Regions from separate parts of the Leclercia sp. CFBP8987 genome, predicted to be linked through region 2. Evidence: predicted binding sites of a transcription regulator. Region 2 holds the regulator's gene; each other region holds the start of a gene.
What was found. Region 2 encodes LexA, which represses DNA repair genes until DNA is damaged. Its sites were predicted from a motif close to TNCTGTATGTACATACAGNA; they were not measured.
Positions count from the first base shown of each region.

Region 1: a site for LexA is predicted at 1,812-1,831, ahead of rmuC (DNA recombination protein RmuC). Genes of this name have one in related genera too.
Region 3: a site for LexA is predicted at 968-987, ahead of mutH (DNA mismatch repair endonuclease MutH). Genes of this name have one in related genera too.

Region 1 is NZ_CM188255.1:4,640,802-4,645,776, reverse strand. Features, by position in the region: gene SOM40_RS22390 (dienelactone hydrolase family protein) at 1-722, opposite strand, end outside; gene udp (uridine phosphorylase) at 974-1,735, shown strand; gene rmuC (DNA recombination protein RmuC) at 1,875-3,323, shown strand; gene ubiE (bifunctional demethylmenaquinone methyltransferase/2-methoxy-6-polyprenyl-1,4-benzoquinol methylase UbiE) at 3,390-4,145, shown strand; gene ubiJ (ubiquinone biosynthesis protein UbiJ) at 4,159-4,764, shown strand; gene ubiB (ubiquinone biosynthesis regulatory protein kinase UbiB) at 4,761-4,975, shown strand, end outside.
Region 2 is NZ_CM188255.1:261,820-266,794, forward strand. Features, by position in the region: gene ubiA (4-hydroxybenzoate octaprenyltransferase) at 1-118, shown strand, start outside; gene plsB (glycerol-3-phosphate 1-O-acyltransferase PlsB) at 213-2,633, opposite strand; gene SOM40_RS01240 (diacylglycerol kinase) at 2,789-3,157, shown strand; gene lexA (transcriptional repressor LexA) at 3,267-3,875, shown strand; gene dinF (MATE family efflux transporter DinF) at 3,948-4,975, shown strand, end outside.
Region 3 is NZ_CM188255.1:3,969,749-3,974,723, forward strand. Features, by position in the region: gene rppH (RNA pyrophosphohydrolase) at 3-533, opposite strand; gene mutH (DNA mismatch repair endonuclease MutH) at 1,218-1,910, shown strand; gene ygdR (lipoprotein YgdR) at 2,041-2,259, shown strand; gene SOM40_RS19075 (NADP(H)-dependent aldo-keto reductase) at 2,376-3,416, shown strand; gene lplT (lysophospholipid transporter LplT) at 3,522-4,715, opposite strand; gene aas (bifunctional acyl-ACP--phospholipid O-acyltransferase/long-chain-fatty-acid--ACP ligase) at 4,708-4,975, opposite strand, start outside.

The DNA of each region.
Region 1 (4,975 bases), 500 kb from region 2:
CGATAATCGGCATTGAAGGCGTGCCCGGCTCCCGGGTAAACCACAATCTCTGCCGTTGCGTTTGCCGCGCGTAGGGCATGGCGCATGGTCTCTACCGTATCCAGCGGGATCCCGGTATCCTCGGCGCCATACAGCCCCAGGACCGGCGCACTCAAATCGGTCGCAATATCGACCGGATGCTTCGGTGAATTCAGCGTCTTTTCACCCACCAGCTTGCCATACCATGCCACGGCGGCTTTCAGCTGCGGGTTGTGCGCGGCATACAGCCAGCTGATACGCCCGCCCCAGCAGAAGCCGGTCGCCAGCAGACGGTGGGGATCGCCGCCATTACGCGCCGCCCAGTTGGCGACGTGGTCGAGATCTGCCAGCACCTGCGCGTCCGGCACTTTACTCACCAGATTGCTGAACAGAGTAGGAATATCGTTGTAATCGTTCGGATCGCCCTGACGGAAGTAGAGCTCAGGTGCCACGGCCAGATAGCCTTCCAGCGCCAGACGGCGGCAGATATCGCGAATGTGCTCATGCACGCCGAAAATTTCCTGAATCACAATGACGATCGGCAATGCCCCTTGCGCATTTTTGGGCCGGGCATGCCAGGCGGGCATGTTATCGCCCTGGGTCGGAATGGAGGTCTCCCCGGCAGTAATGGCTTCGTCGGGGGTAGTGACAACGGTTGAGGCTTGCAGGTCAGCAGCAGGTGCAAATCCAGATTTTCCAGTCATGGCATTCTCCGTACCAATTAGCGCAAAAGTAAATATAGTCCGCAGGTTAACAATCCACAGTGCCCGAAACAGGCTATCTTTTGTGCAACAGATAACGATATAACTCGTTAATGTGATGTTAATCACTATTTCATGGTAATTAACTGCAATCAATTTTATTCATGGTGATGCCCGTCACGAAAAAAAGCCGGTTCCTTCGGTAAAGTACCGCTTTGCTTCTGCTGACAAACTGACCCACAGAGGAGTTTTCTATGTCTAAGTCTGATGTTTTTCATCTCGGCCTCACTAAAAACGATTTACAAGGGGCTACGCTCGCTATCGTCCCTGGCGACCCTGAGCGTGTGGAAAAGATCGCCGCGCTGATGGATAAGCCGGTTAAGCTGGCAGCCCATCGCGAATTCACGACCTGGCGGGCAGAGCTGGATGGCAAAGCGGTGATCGTGTGCTCTACCGGTATCGGTGGCCCGTCTACCTCGATTGCCGTTGAAGAGCTGGCGCAGCTGGGCATCCGTACTTTCCTGCGTATCGGGACTACCGGTGCGATCCAGCCGCATATCAACGTTGGCGACGTACTGGTCACCACCGCGTCCGTTCGTCTGGACGGTGCGAGCCTGCACTTTGCCCCAATGGAGTTCCCGGCAGTAGCCGATTTCGAATGCACCACCGCGCTGGTGGAAGCCGCGAAATCCGTTGGCGCGACGACTCACGTTGGCGTGACCGCCTCCTCTGATACCTTCTACCCGGGCCAGGAGCGCTACGACACCTTCTCTGGTCGCGTAGTGAACCGTTTCAAAGGCTCGATGGAAGAGTGGCAGTCTATGGGCGTGATGAACTATGAAATGGAATCCGCCACGCTGCTGACCATGTGCGCAAGCCAGGGTCTGCGTGCCGGTATGGTTGCGGGTGTGATCGTTAACCGTACCCAGCAAGAGATCCCGAACGCCGAGACCATGAAGCAGACCGAAAGCCACGCGGTGAAAATCGTGGTAGAAGCGGCCCGCCGCCTGCTGTAATTTCCCCTTTTCTATGCCAAAGGCCGACCTGTTCGGCCTTTTTCTTTGCGTAGCGCCTCGCAGAAAACCCTTTTCAAACTGGACGTTTATACAGCACAATTCTATTTTGTGCGGGTCATACCTTGATGCAGGGGGCGTCGTGGATATTTCCATCCTTTTTTATGTCGTTATTGCGCTGGTCAGCGTAGGTGTGGGCTGGTTGTTCGCCAGCTATCAGCATGCGCAGCAAAAAGCCGATCAGCTTGCCGAACGTGAAGAGATGGTGGCCGATCTCAGTGCATTAAGACAGAACATCGCCCAGAGCAGGCACTGGCGTGACGAATGCGAGCTGCTCAACAACGAGCTGCGCAATCTGCGGGATATCAACACCTCGCTGGAAGCCGACCTGCGCGAAGTGACCACCCGGCTGGAATCCACCCAACTGCATGCGGAAGACAAAATCCGCCAGATGATGAACAGCGAACAGCGCCTGAGTGAGCAGTTCGAAAACCTCGCCAACCGCATCTTTGAGCAGAGCAACCGCCGGGTCGATGAACAAAACCGCCAGAGCCTGAGCGGCCTGCTGTCGCCCCTGCGTGAACAGCTGGACGGCTTTCGCCGCCAGGTGCAGGACAGCTTTGGTCAGGAGGCGCGGGAACGCCATACGCTGGCCCATGAAATCCGTAACCTCCAGCAGCTGAATGCCCAGATGGCGCAGGAGGCCATCAACCTCACTAAAGCGCTGAAAGGCGACAATAAAACCCAGGGCAACTGGGGCGAAGTGGTTCTGACCCGCGTGCTGGAGGCCTCTGGCCTGCGCGAGGGTCACGAATATCAAACCCAGGTCAGCATTGAAACCGAAAACCGCGCGCGAATGCAGCCCGACGTCATTGTCCGTCTGCCGCAGGAGAAGGACGTGGTCATCGACGCCAAAATGACCCTCGTGGCCTATGAGCGCTACTTCAATGCCGAAGACGACTACACCCGCGAGGCGGCGTTGCAGGAGCATATCGCCTCGGTGCGTAACCATATTCGTCTGCTGGGGCGTAAAGATTATCAGCAGCTGCCGGGCCTGCGTTCGCTTGACTATGTGCTAATGTTTATCCCGGTTGAGCCGGCCTTCTTACTGGCGCTGGATCGCCAGCCGGAGCTGATCTCCGAGGCGCTGAAAAACAACATTATGCTGGTCAGCCCTACCACGCTACTGGTGGCGCTACGCACCATTGCGAATTTGTGGCGCTACGAGCATCAGAGCCGTAATGCCCAGCAGATTGCCGATCGTGCCAGCCGCCTGTACGACAAAATGCGTCTGTTCGTCGATGATATGACCTCGGTCGGGCAGAGCCTGGAACGCGCCCAGGATAACTACCGCCAGGCGATGAAAAAGCTGGCCTCCGGGCGCGGCAACCTGCTGGCTCAGGCCGAATCGTTCCGCGACCTTGGCGTGGAAGTAAAACGCGAGATTAATCCGGAATTGGTCGAGCAGGCCACCTCGCAAGATGAAGAATATCGGCTGCGCAGTGAGGTTCCCGTTCAAAATACAAACAATACCTTAGCAGGCGCCCAGGCGTCGGCAGACCCCCTGGAGCGTTATTCCCGGGGTGGTTGAATCGTAGGGCAAATGCGCCCAATCTGTTACACTTCTCAAACATTTGACTGATAAGCAGGCTCTGAGATGGTTGAAGATTCACAAGACACAACGCACTTTGGCTTTCAGACTGTCGCTAAAGCGCAGAAAGCTGATATGGTGGCCCACGTATTCCATTCCGTGGCGGCGAAGTACGATGTAATGAATGACCTGATGTCATTCGGCATTCATCGCTTGTGGAAGCGCTTCACTATTGATTGTAGCGGCGTACGTCGTGGACAAACCGTGCTGGATTTGGCTGGCGGCACCGGCGACCTGACAGCGAAATTCTCGCGTCTGGTGGGCGAAACGGGCCGCGTTGTGCTGGCTGATATCAACGACTCCATGCTGAAAATGGGGCGTGAAAAACTGCGCAATATTGGCGTGGTCGGCAACGTTGAATATGTCCAGGCGAACGCTGAAGCGCTGCCTTTCCCGGATAACACTTTTGACTGCATCACCATCTCTTTCGGTCTGCGTAACGTCACCGACAAAGAGAAAGCGCTGCGTTCCATGTACCGTGTGCTGAAACCGGGTGGACGTCTGCTGGTGCTGGAGTTCTCCAAACCGATTATTGAGCCGCTGAGCAAAGCTTACGACGCCTATTCATTCCACATCCTGCCACGCATTGGCGAGATGGTTGCCAACGACGCTGACAGCTATCGCTACCTGGCCGAATCGATCCGTATGCACCCGAATCAGGACACCTTAAAAGCCATGATGCAGGATGCAGGCTTTGACAATGTTGATTACTTCAACATGACGGCAGGCGTTGTCGCGCTGCATCGCGGTTATAAGTTCTGAGTGGAGGTGGCGAATGCCGTTTAAACCCTTGATCACAGCCGGTGTGGAAAACGTACTCAATACCTTTCTGTACCGGTCTCCTGCGCTGAAAACGGCGCGTCAGCGTCTGAACGGCAAAGTGCTGCGGGTGGTATTAAAAGAGTTTTCGACCCCGCTGGTGCTGGTATTCAGCGAGCGTCAGCTCGACGTGCTCGGTGAGTGGGAAGGCGAGGCCGACTGCTCCGTCATCACCCATATGAGCACGCTGCCCAAACTGCGCGATCGCCAGCAACTCACGGCCCTGATCCGCAGCGGCGAGCTGGAGGTCGAAGGCGATATCCAGGTGGTACAAAACTTTGTCTCACTGGCCGATCTGGCCGAGTTCGACCCGGCAGAATTGCTGGCTCCCTGGACTGGCGATATTGCCGCTGAAGGGATCAGTAAAGTACTGCGCGGCGGCGCCTCGTTCCTGAAGAAGGGTTTTCAGCGCCAGCAGCGTTACGCCGGGGAGGTGCTTACCGAGGAGTGGCGTATGGCACCAGGTCCACTGGAAGCAGCATGGTTCGCAGAAGAGACCGCCGCGGTTGAGCGTGCGGTTGATGCACTGACAAAACGGCTTGAAAAACTGGAGGGCAAATGACGCCTGGTGAAATTCGGCGCCTCTACTTTATCATCCGCACCTTTTTGAGCTATGGGCTCGACGAGCTAATCCCCCGAATGCGCCTCACTATGCCGCTGCGCCTCTGGCGGCGAACGCTATTCTGGATGCCTAATCGCCATCAGGACAAGCTGCTCGGTGAGCGACTGCGTTTGGCGCTTCAGGAGCTGGGCCCGGTCTGGATCAAGTTCGG
Region 2 (4,975 bases):
CTACCAGCAGAAACTTATCGCCAACCGCGAGCGCGAAGCCTGTTTTAAAGCGTTTCTGAACAATAACTACGTCGGTCTGGTGCTGTTCCTGGGGCTGGCGGTGAGTTACCTGGCGTAAAAAAAGCCGGGTGGCGGCTTCGCCTTACCCGGCCTACATATTGTGCCGAATCGTAGGCCGGGTAAGCGTGAGCGCCACCCGGCTTTTTTACGCACTACTCGCCCTGCGTCGCGCTCTCAATCGTTAAGCGCACGTCTGAGGTAATCAGGTCCGCCAACATCTGGTACACCTTCATCGTCTCGGCCGGCTCGGCATCACCGCTGTCGCTGATATAGCCCTCGTCGCGTAGCGTCAACACCAGCGAACTGAACACCGCTTTATCGAAGAACTCCGGCGCGTTGATGCCGTGCAGCATCGACAGGCGCTGTGCCAGGGTGCGGCTCTCTTTCTCCAGCGTCCCGCGGTTGATCGACGGGTTGGCGCTCAGCAGCCAGAAGGTAATGGCGTAGCGCTGCACGGTTTCGCGTGCCCCCGCCGCCAGCAGCTGCAGCGTGCGTGCCCGGGACGGATTGATCAGCAGAATGTCATCTCTCTGCGAAATCAGCTCCTGGCGGGTCAGCTCTTCAATCTGCTTATCCAGCACCTCTGCCAGCTCGTCGTTGTCCCAGCGCAGGAACAGCTCGGCTTTCAGCATCGGGTAGAGGGCAGTCACATGCTCCAGCAGCGCCTGACGGGTGATCTGGCGATGCTGGGTGATGATGGCCGCCATCAGCGAAGGCAGCATCAGCATATGCGCAATGTTGTTGCGGTAGTAGGTCATCAGTACCGCCTGCTCGCGCGGCAGAATGATGATATCGCCGATGGTGTCCTTCTCGACCTCGAACTTGTTCATCTGCAGCGCGTGCTCGAGCAACTCGTTGGCGCTGGCGGTCGGCACCGTGGCATCTTCCGCGTACGGCACGTTGCGCAACAGGTTCAGGTAGCAGTCGAGCTGCTCGAGCAGCTGTTCGCGGGTGAGCGAGCGCTGGCGAGAGCCCAGCAGGGCGGTAGAACACAGGTTCATGGCGTTAGCCGCCCCGGCGTTGTTAATACGCACCATCAGATCGGCAGCAATGGCATTCACCGTTGGCGTCAGCCAGGCCGGACGTACCGCTTCGATCGGATCGATAGACTCGCGCCACTCCGGTACCCGGTTGTTCAGGTAGGTCATCAGCGGCATCGGTTCACCGAAGTTGACATACCCCTGACCGAGGTTACGCAGCTTGCTCAGACCACGCAGCATCTGCAGCAGGCTCTCTTTCTCTTTGGTGGCGCCGCGCAGCTCTTTGGCGTAGGTACCCACTTCCATCACGTGCTCGTAACCAATGTAAATCGGCACCAGGGTGATTGGACGCGTACCGCCACGCAGCATCGCCTGAATGGTCATCGACAGGGTGCCGGTCTTCGGATCGAGCAAACGCCCGGTACGGGAACGGCCACCCTCCACGAAATATTCCACCGAGTAGCCACGGCTGAACAGCTCGCCCAGATACTCACGGAACACCGTCGAGTAGAGCTTATTGCCTTTAAAGGTACGGCGAATAAAGAACGCACCCAGACGGCGGAAGATCGGGCCTGCCGGCCAGAAGTTGAGGTTGATCCCCGCAGCAATGTGCGGCGGCACCAGCCCCTGGTGATAGAGCACGTACGAGAGCAGCAGGTAGTCCATGTGGCTGCGGTGGCAGGGCACATAGACAATCTCATGGCCGTCGTGGGCAAGCTGGCGCACACGCTCGGCGTTGTGCACGTTAATCCCCTGATAGAGCCGGTTCCAGGTAAAGCTCAGGATACGGTCGCTAAGGCGGATCATCTCGTAGGAGAAGTTAGCCGCAATCTCTTCCATCAGGGCGATGGCGTTTTGCTGCGCCTTCTCATGGGAGATTTTTTTGCTGCGCGCTTCGTCTTCAACGGCGCGGGCAATGGCTTTTGAGGCCAGCAGCTTATTAAACAGATCCTGACGCGCGGGCAGGCGTGGGCCTACCGCAGCCAGACGCTGACGGGCAAAGTGCATACGCGCCACGCGGGCCAGCTTCTGGGCGATGGTCTTATCCGTGCCGTGCTCATCGGCCATCCGGCGCAGTGAGACTGACGGCGAAAAACGGACAAAGCTGTCGCGGCCCAGCCAGTTGACGGCGAAAAACTTCTGCACCCCATTGAGCATGCGCAACGGCGGATTCTCTTCGCCCTTATCGCGCCCCGGACGACGGCCAAACATCACCGACACGGGGACCATCTGCACGTCCAGCAGCGGGTTGCTGCGGTGCAGATCGAGGTAGTCGTGGAACAGCTTGATCGACTCTTCTTTCGGCGTGTACCAGGTGAACACACGAGGGCCACCGTGGATAAAGATGTAGCGCGGCAGCAGGGTGCCGTCGATCTCCAGCGGCTCCAGCGGATCGGGAAGATCGTGCGCCAGGCATTGGGCGCGCAGCGTCAGCAAGTCTGCCTTCGAGTTATAAGGCAACACATACATAATAGGACGCGAGGTATCGAGTCCTAATTCCAGCGTGGGAACCGCCGGGATAGACTTGCTTTTTACCAGGACGCTTAATGGTAAATTAAGTAATTTGTAGTAAATTCGTGGCCAGCCAGACATAAACGATGTAAAGCCTCTGGTTAAAAATGCAATTGCGGCGCAAGGATAACAGAAAGCGCGCAAGATTTCTGTTGTTACCCGTCATACTTCCGGGGGCGGCGCATAGCGCTTAAGCCACCGTTTCTGACGCTATTTTCGAAGAAAGGTTTCTTTTAATGGCCAATAATACCACTGGGTTAACCCGAATCATTAAAGCTGCCGGTTATTCATGGAAAGGCATCCGTGCTGCCTGGATCAATGAAGCCGCATTTCGCCAGGAGGGGGTTGCGGTCGCCGTGGCGATTATTATTGCCTGCTGGCTGGATGTTGATCCTATCACCCGCGTATTGCTGATTGGCTCGGTGATGTTGGTGATGATAGTCGAAATTCTGAACAGTGCGATCGAGGCGGTAGTCGACCGCATTGGCACTGATTTTCACGAGCTCTCGGGCCGGGCGAAAGATATGGGCTCTGCCGCGGTGCTGATGGCGATTATCGTTGCGTTGTTTACCTGGGTCACGCTGCTTTGGGGACATTTACGATAAGCCTTCAGAAACCGAACAAGTCTCTGGTTTTTTATGCGGTTTGTGGTTCCAAAATCACCTTTAGCTGTATATACTCACAGCATAACTGTATATACACCCAGGGGGCGGAATGAAAGCGTTAACGACCAGGCAGCAAGAGGTGTTTGATCTCATTCGGGATCATATCAGCCAGACGGGTATGCCGCCGACGCGTGCAGAAATCGCGCAGCGTCTGGGCTTCCGTTCTCCAAACGCCGCTGAAGAGCACCTTAAGGCACTGGCGCGCAAGGGTGTGCTTGAGATTGTCTCCGGTGCGTCTCGCGGTATTCGTCTGCTGATTGAAGCCGAAGAGGGCCTTCCGCTCGTCGGTCGCGTCGCCGCTGGTGAACCGCTGCTGGCGCAACAGCATATCGAAGGCCACTATCAGGTCGATCCTGGCATGTTTAAACCGAGCGCAGATTTTCTGCTGCGCGTAAGCGGCATGTCGATGAAAGACATCGGTATTCTCGACGGCGATCTGCTGGCGGTGCATAAAACGCAGGACGTGCGTAACGGCCAGGTGGTTGTGGCGCGTATCGACGACGAAGTGACCGTTAAGCGCCTGAAAAAGCAGGGCAATACCGTACAACTGCTGCCGGAAAACAGTGAGTTTTCCCCGATTGTTGTCGACCTGCGTGAAAATAACTTCTCCATCGAAGGCCTGGCGGTTGGCGTCATCCGCAACGGTGAGTGGTTATAACTGCTTTCTGACAGACTGCGGCCCTGTCGCAGTCTGCTTCTTCTGCTTCTTCTGCTTCCGGCGAACATTCTCATGTCTCTCCTGACTGCTTCCGATAAGGCGTTGTGGCGTCTTGCACTTCCTATGATCGTCTCCAATATCAGCGTCCCTCTGCTTGGGCTGGTGGATACGGCAGTAATTGGTCATCTCGATTCGCCCATCTATCTGGGCGGTGTCGCCATCGGCGCGACGGCAACCAGCTTCCTGTTTATGCTGCTGCTCTTCTTGCGCATGAGCACCACCGGGCTTACCGCCCAGGCCTATGGCGCGAAAGATCCGCTGCGTCTGGCCCGGGCGTTGGTACAGCCGCTGATCCTGGCTCTGGGTGCCGGATTATTGATTGTGCTGTTGCGCACGCCACTTATCGATCTGGCCCTGCATATCGTCGGTGGCAGCGAGGCCGTTCTCCATCAGGCGCGACGCTTCCTTGAAATACGCTGGCTCAGCGCCCCGGCATCGCTGGCTAACCTGGTCCTGCTGGGCTGGCTGTTGGGCGTTCAGTATGCCCGGGCGCCGGTGATCCTGCTGGTGGTGGGTAACCTGCTCAATATCGTGCTGGATCTCTGGCTGGTGATGGGTTTGCAGATGAACGTGCAGGGCGCGGCCCTGGCGACCGCTATCGCAGAATATGCCACCCTGGCGATCGGCCTGTGGATGGTGTGGCGGGTGCTGGCCCTGCGCGGTATTTCGCTGGCGTTGCTGAAGGCAAGCTGGCGGGGCAATATCCGCAAGCTGCTGGCCCTCAATCGCGACATCATGCTGCGCTCGCTGCTGCTGCAACTCTGTTTCGGGGCGCTGACGGTAATGGGTGCGCGGCTGGGGCCGGAGATTATCGCCGTCAACGCCGTGCTGATGACCCTGCTGACCTTTACCGCCTACGCCCTGGATGGCTTCGCCTATGCGGTCGAAGCGCACTCCGGGCAGGCCTATGGTGCCCGGGAAAGCGGTCAACTGCGGGAAGTGTGGCGGGCGGCCTGCCGTCAGTCCGGCCTGGTGGCGCTGGCCTTTGCGCTCATCTATGCCCTGGCAGGCGACAACATCATTGCCCTGCTGACCTCGCT
Region 3 (4,975 bases), 1.2 Mb from region 2:
GCTTAACCTCTTTTACGTCGCCAGGCAGGTGCGCTCTGCGGCTTAGGAGGGGCCTCCTGAAGCATCATCACAGCACTTGCGAACTCTTTCATCACCCTACGGTAAACGTCGCGCTTAAACGACACGACCTGACGAACGGGATACCAGTAGCTGACCCAGCGCCAGCCATCAAATTCGGGCGTGCTGCTGGTTTGCATATTGATATCCGCATCGCTGCTCACCAATTGCAGAAGAAACCATTTCTGTTTCTGGCCGATACATACCGGCTTTGTGTCCCAACGCACCAAACGCTTCGGTAACTTGTAACGCAACCAGTTGCGGGTCGAAGCCAGAATGCGAACATCCTTGCGGCTTAAGCCAACTTCTTCGAACAGCTCCCGATACATCGCTTGCTCTGCGGACTCTCCTGGATTGATCCCGCCTTGGGGAAATTGCCAGGAGTGCTGACCATATCGCCGGGCCCACATAACCTGACCCTGGCGATTACAAATTACGATACCTACATTCGGGCGGTAGCCATCGTCATCAATCACCGGACTACCCCAAACTAAACCTTATATATAAATGATTGTTTCACACTCCAGTGAGGCGGTAAACCACTCTCTTTCTGGCCTGGAGCCTAATAACATTTGAATAACTCACAATTATCAGCTGAGTTATAAACAGATGAGCGGTCAGAAAGGCAATTTTATTCACTTTTTCTGTGGATAGAGTTGTGAAGAAGTGTGGAATTACCGATGGACAACCCAGATCACTCTGAATATTGCAGAGAATAGCGTTTTTTACAAACCACTATAATTCATACAGTTAAATTGTGAATTGCGTGAATTACAGCGCTTAGTGTGATGCAGGTCACCTTAAAGATCCTGGTACTGATGAAAGATCGAACAACGTCGGTTTTATCCACAGATTGTGCCAATAAGTTAGGCACATTTTGTCTGATTTTTCGATTTTCATCCCACGTCAAGGCTGTAAATGGAAACAGTAGTGGGTGTTATACCCAGTTATCCCATTTTTCTGTGGATAACAGGGGGTAAGATCCTGTTTATTGTCAGTGACCAGATTTGAACAACCCGGATGCTCCCCTCAACCTGACCGGATTACAGCCGATAAAAACACTGATAAATCATCCACCTGGCATCAGCAAAAAGAAAAAGATAAACTCATTCAGTGCAGTGGAAAACTGCTGTTCATTTTTTAACCAAAAGGCAATACTCATGCTTTCCCTCGCCCCTCTGACGTCTCCCCCCGCAACGGAAGCGGCATTACTGCAACAAGCGCAACGCCTGGCGGGATACTCGCTGGGAGAACTCGCTGCCCTGGCTGGTCTGCCAATTCCACCCGATCTTAAGCGTGATAAAGGGTGGACGGGCGTTCTGCTGGAGCTGTGGCTGGGAGCCAGCGCGGGCAGCAAACCTGAACAGGATTTTGCCGCCCTGGGGGTGGAGCTGAAGACGATCCCCATCGACAGCCTGGGTCGCCCGCTGGAGACCACTTTTGTCTGCGTGGCACCGTTAACCGGCAATACCGGGATCACCTGGGAGAGCAGCCACGTGCGGCATAAGTTAAAGCGCGTGCTGTGGATCCCGGTAGAAGGCGATCGCGCGATCCCGCTGGCGCAGAGGCGCGTCGGTGCGCCTTTGATCTGGAGCCCGAATGAGGAAGAAGATCGTCAGCTGCGGCTGGACTGGGAGGAGCTGATGGACATGATCGTGCTGGGTCGGGTGGAGCGTATCACCGCCCGCCACGGGGAAGTACTCCAGCTGCGGCCCAAAGCGGCAAACAGTAAAGCGCTGACCGAAGCCATAGGCGCGGGCGGCGAACCTATCCTGACGCTGCCCCGCGGCTTTTATTTGAAAAAGAACTTCACGGGAGCCCTGTTAGCACGTCATTTTCTGCTGAATACCTGACTTTTTACCCAGAATTATGTCTTTTATCACAGATTTGCCTGTTTTTTCAGATTTCACCGCTTTGTAAAAAACCTTGCCCGAGTTATTACTACAATAAGATGTAATACGAGCCAGGTGGAGGTAATAAAGAATGAAAAAATGGGCAGTAATAATCTCGGCTGTTGGTTTAGCGTTTGCCGTTTCAGGTTGTAGCAGCGATTACGTCATGGCGACGAAAGATGGCCGCATGATCCTGACCGACGGCAAACCCGAAGTCGACGATGATACCGGTCTGGTTAGCTACCGGGATCAGCAGGGTAATAATATGCAGATTAACCGCGACGACGTTTCACAGATTATTGAAAGATAGTATTAAAGGTCAGCAGCTTGCTGACCTTTTGATTTTTCGCTTCCCCTCTGTCATGTTTATATTCCTTTGTCGGGAGTTTCCTGACGCATAAAACATGTCAACTAAGGAAGCCGGCTATGCATTATCACCGTATCCCCCATAGCGCACTTGAGATAAGCCAACTGGGGTTGGGCACGATGACATTTGGTGAACAAAATAGCGAAGCCGATGCCCATGCGCAACTCGATTACGCCGTCAGCCAGGGCATTAACCTGATTGATGTCGCAGAAATGTACCCGGTTCCGCCGCGTCCGGAAACACAGGGCTTAACCGAAACCTACGTCGGCAACTGGCTGGCGAAACGCGGTAATCGCGAAAAGCTGGTTGTTGCCTCCAAGGTCAGCGGCCCGTCGCGCAATAACGACAGCGGCATTCGCCCGAATCAATACCTCGATCGTAAGAACATCCGCGCCGCGCTGGACGCCAGCCTGACGCGTCTGCAGACCGATTACCTCGACCTCTATCAGGTTCACTGGCCTCAGCGTCCGACCAACTGTTTTGGCAAGCTCGGCTATAGCTGGAGCGACAGTGCGCCGGTCGTTACGCTGCTGGAAACCCTGGAAGCCTTAACCGAGTGCCAGCGTGCGGGGAAAATCCGCTATATCGGTGTCTCTAACGAAACGGCCTTCGGCGTGATGCGCTATCTGCACCTGGCGGATAAGCACGATCTGCCGCGCATCGTTACCATTCAAAACCCGTACAGCCTGGTAAACCGCAGCTACGAAGTGGGTCTGGCGGAAGTGAGCCAGTATGAGGGCGTCGAGCTACTGGCCTACTCCTGCCTGGCCTTTGGCACGCTGACCGGTAAATATCTTAACGGTGCAAAACCGGCGGGGGCACGTAATACACTGTTCAGCCGCTTTACCCGTTACAGCGGCGAGCAGACGCAGAAAGCGGTAGCAGCCTATGTGGATATCGCCAGACGTCACGGGCTCGATCCGGCGCAGATGGCGCTGGCGTTTGTACGCCGTCAGCCGTTTGTTGCCAGCACCCTGCTGGGCGCGACCACTATGGAGCAGCTGAAAACGAACGTCGAAAGCTTCCATCTGGAGCTGAGCGAAGAGGTGTTAGCGGAGATTGAAGCGGTGCATCAGGTGTATACCTACCCGGCACCGTAATAAAAGCAAAAAGGCAACGTAAGTTGCCTTTTTTAATGTTTGCGCCCTCGGACCAAAGGAGAGGTTCAGGGTGAGGGCATCAGGCCGCACAACCCATCGGCCCTGTCACCGCCGACGCTGCCAGATCCACAGTCCCGTAATCGCCAGCGCAAACAGGCCCCCAAACCCAACGCCAATGCCTACCACCGGCACACCCACCTTCACCGCCAGCGAGTAAAGACCCAGCATCAGCAGCATGGCGGCGTTTTCGCCGAGGTTTTGCACCGCGATGGCGTTACCTGCGCCCACGGTATGTTTCCCGCGCTCCTGCAGCAGCGCATTCAGCGGCACCACGAAGAAGCCACCGCAGATCCCCATCAGGAACAGCAGCGCATAGGCCGGTAACAGCGCATGCTGCAGCGCGAAGATCAGCACCACAACGCCGATCAGGATCCCGGCGGGCATGCAGCGTGCGACGGTTTGCAGCGTCACCAGCTTCGCTGCGGCCCCCGCACCCAGCACAATGCCCACTGCCACCATCGCATTGAGATAGGTCGGCGTGGCGTTATCGGTAATGCCCAGCGCCGTTGGCACCCACAGTACCAGCAGGAAGCGCAGCGTCACCCCCGCGCCCCAGAACATGCTGGTGCCCAGCAGCGAGAAGCGGGTTTCGCCGTTACGCCACAGTACCCGGCAGGCGTTGAAGAAGCTGGCGGTCATCGGCGTAAAACGCCAGGACTGTCCCGGACGCGCCGCCGGCAGTTTCGGGATAAACAGGTTAGCGATTACCGCCCCGCCATACATCACCGCGCAGACACCCAGTGCCGCCAGTACATGCCAGTCCGCCAGCACCCCACCTGCCATCGAGCCCAGCAGGATCGCCGCAATCGTCGAGGCCTCCATCAGGCCGTTAGCTTTAACCAGCTTATCGCCGGTGGTGAGTTCACCGAGGATGCCGTATTTGGCCGGTGAGTAGGCTGCCGCCCCGATCCCCACCAGCGTATAGCCGATAAACGGATTCACACCAAAGCAGATGCTGGCGGCCCCCAGCAGTTTCAGGCTGTTGGCGAACATCATTACCCGCCCTTTGGCGAAGCTGTCCGCCACCTGACCAACAAAGGGGGCGAAAATGATGTAAGCGCCCACAAACACCATCTGCAGGATCGGCTGGCTCCAGTCCGGGTAAAACTGGGATTTGAGCAGCGCCAGGGTGGCAAACAGCAGCGCGTTATCACCAAAGGCAGAGAGGAACTGGGCGGCAGTGACCGCCATCATTCCCCTGGACCAGATGGAGGTGTTAGTGGGTACTGACTCACTCATTATGCGGCTCCGCCTGGTCAACCATACCTTTGAGAGTAACGAAATCCGGTTTGCCGCTGCCCAGCACCGGGAGTTGTTTCAGATAGCGAATATCGCGCGGCACCGCCAGCTCCGGAATGCCATGCTCGCGCGCCTTCTGCAGCAGCTGCTCGCGCTTCAGTTCGCTGTCGGTAGTAAAGAGCACCAGCGCCTCGCCTTTACTGGCATCGGTTTTCACTGCGGTAGCGTGCATTTTGTCCGCCGATACGGCCAGCGCCAGC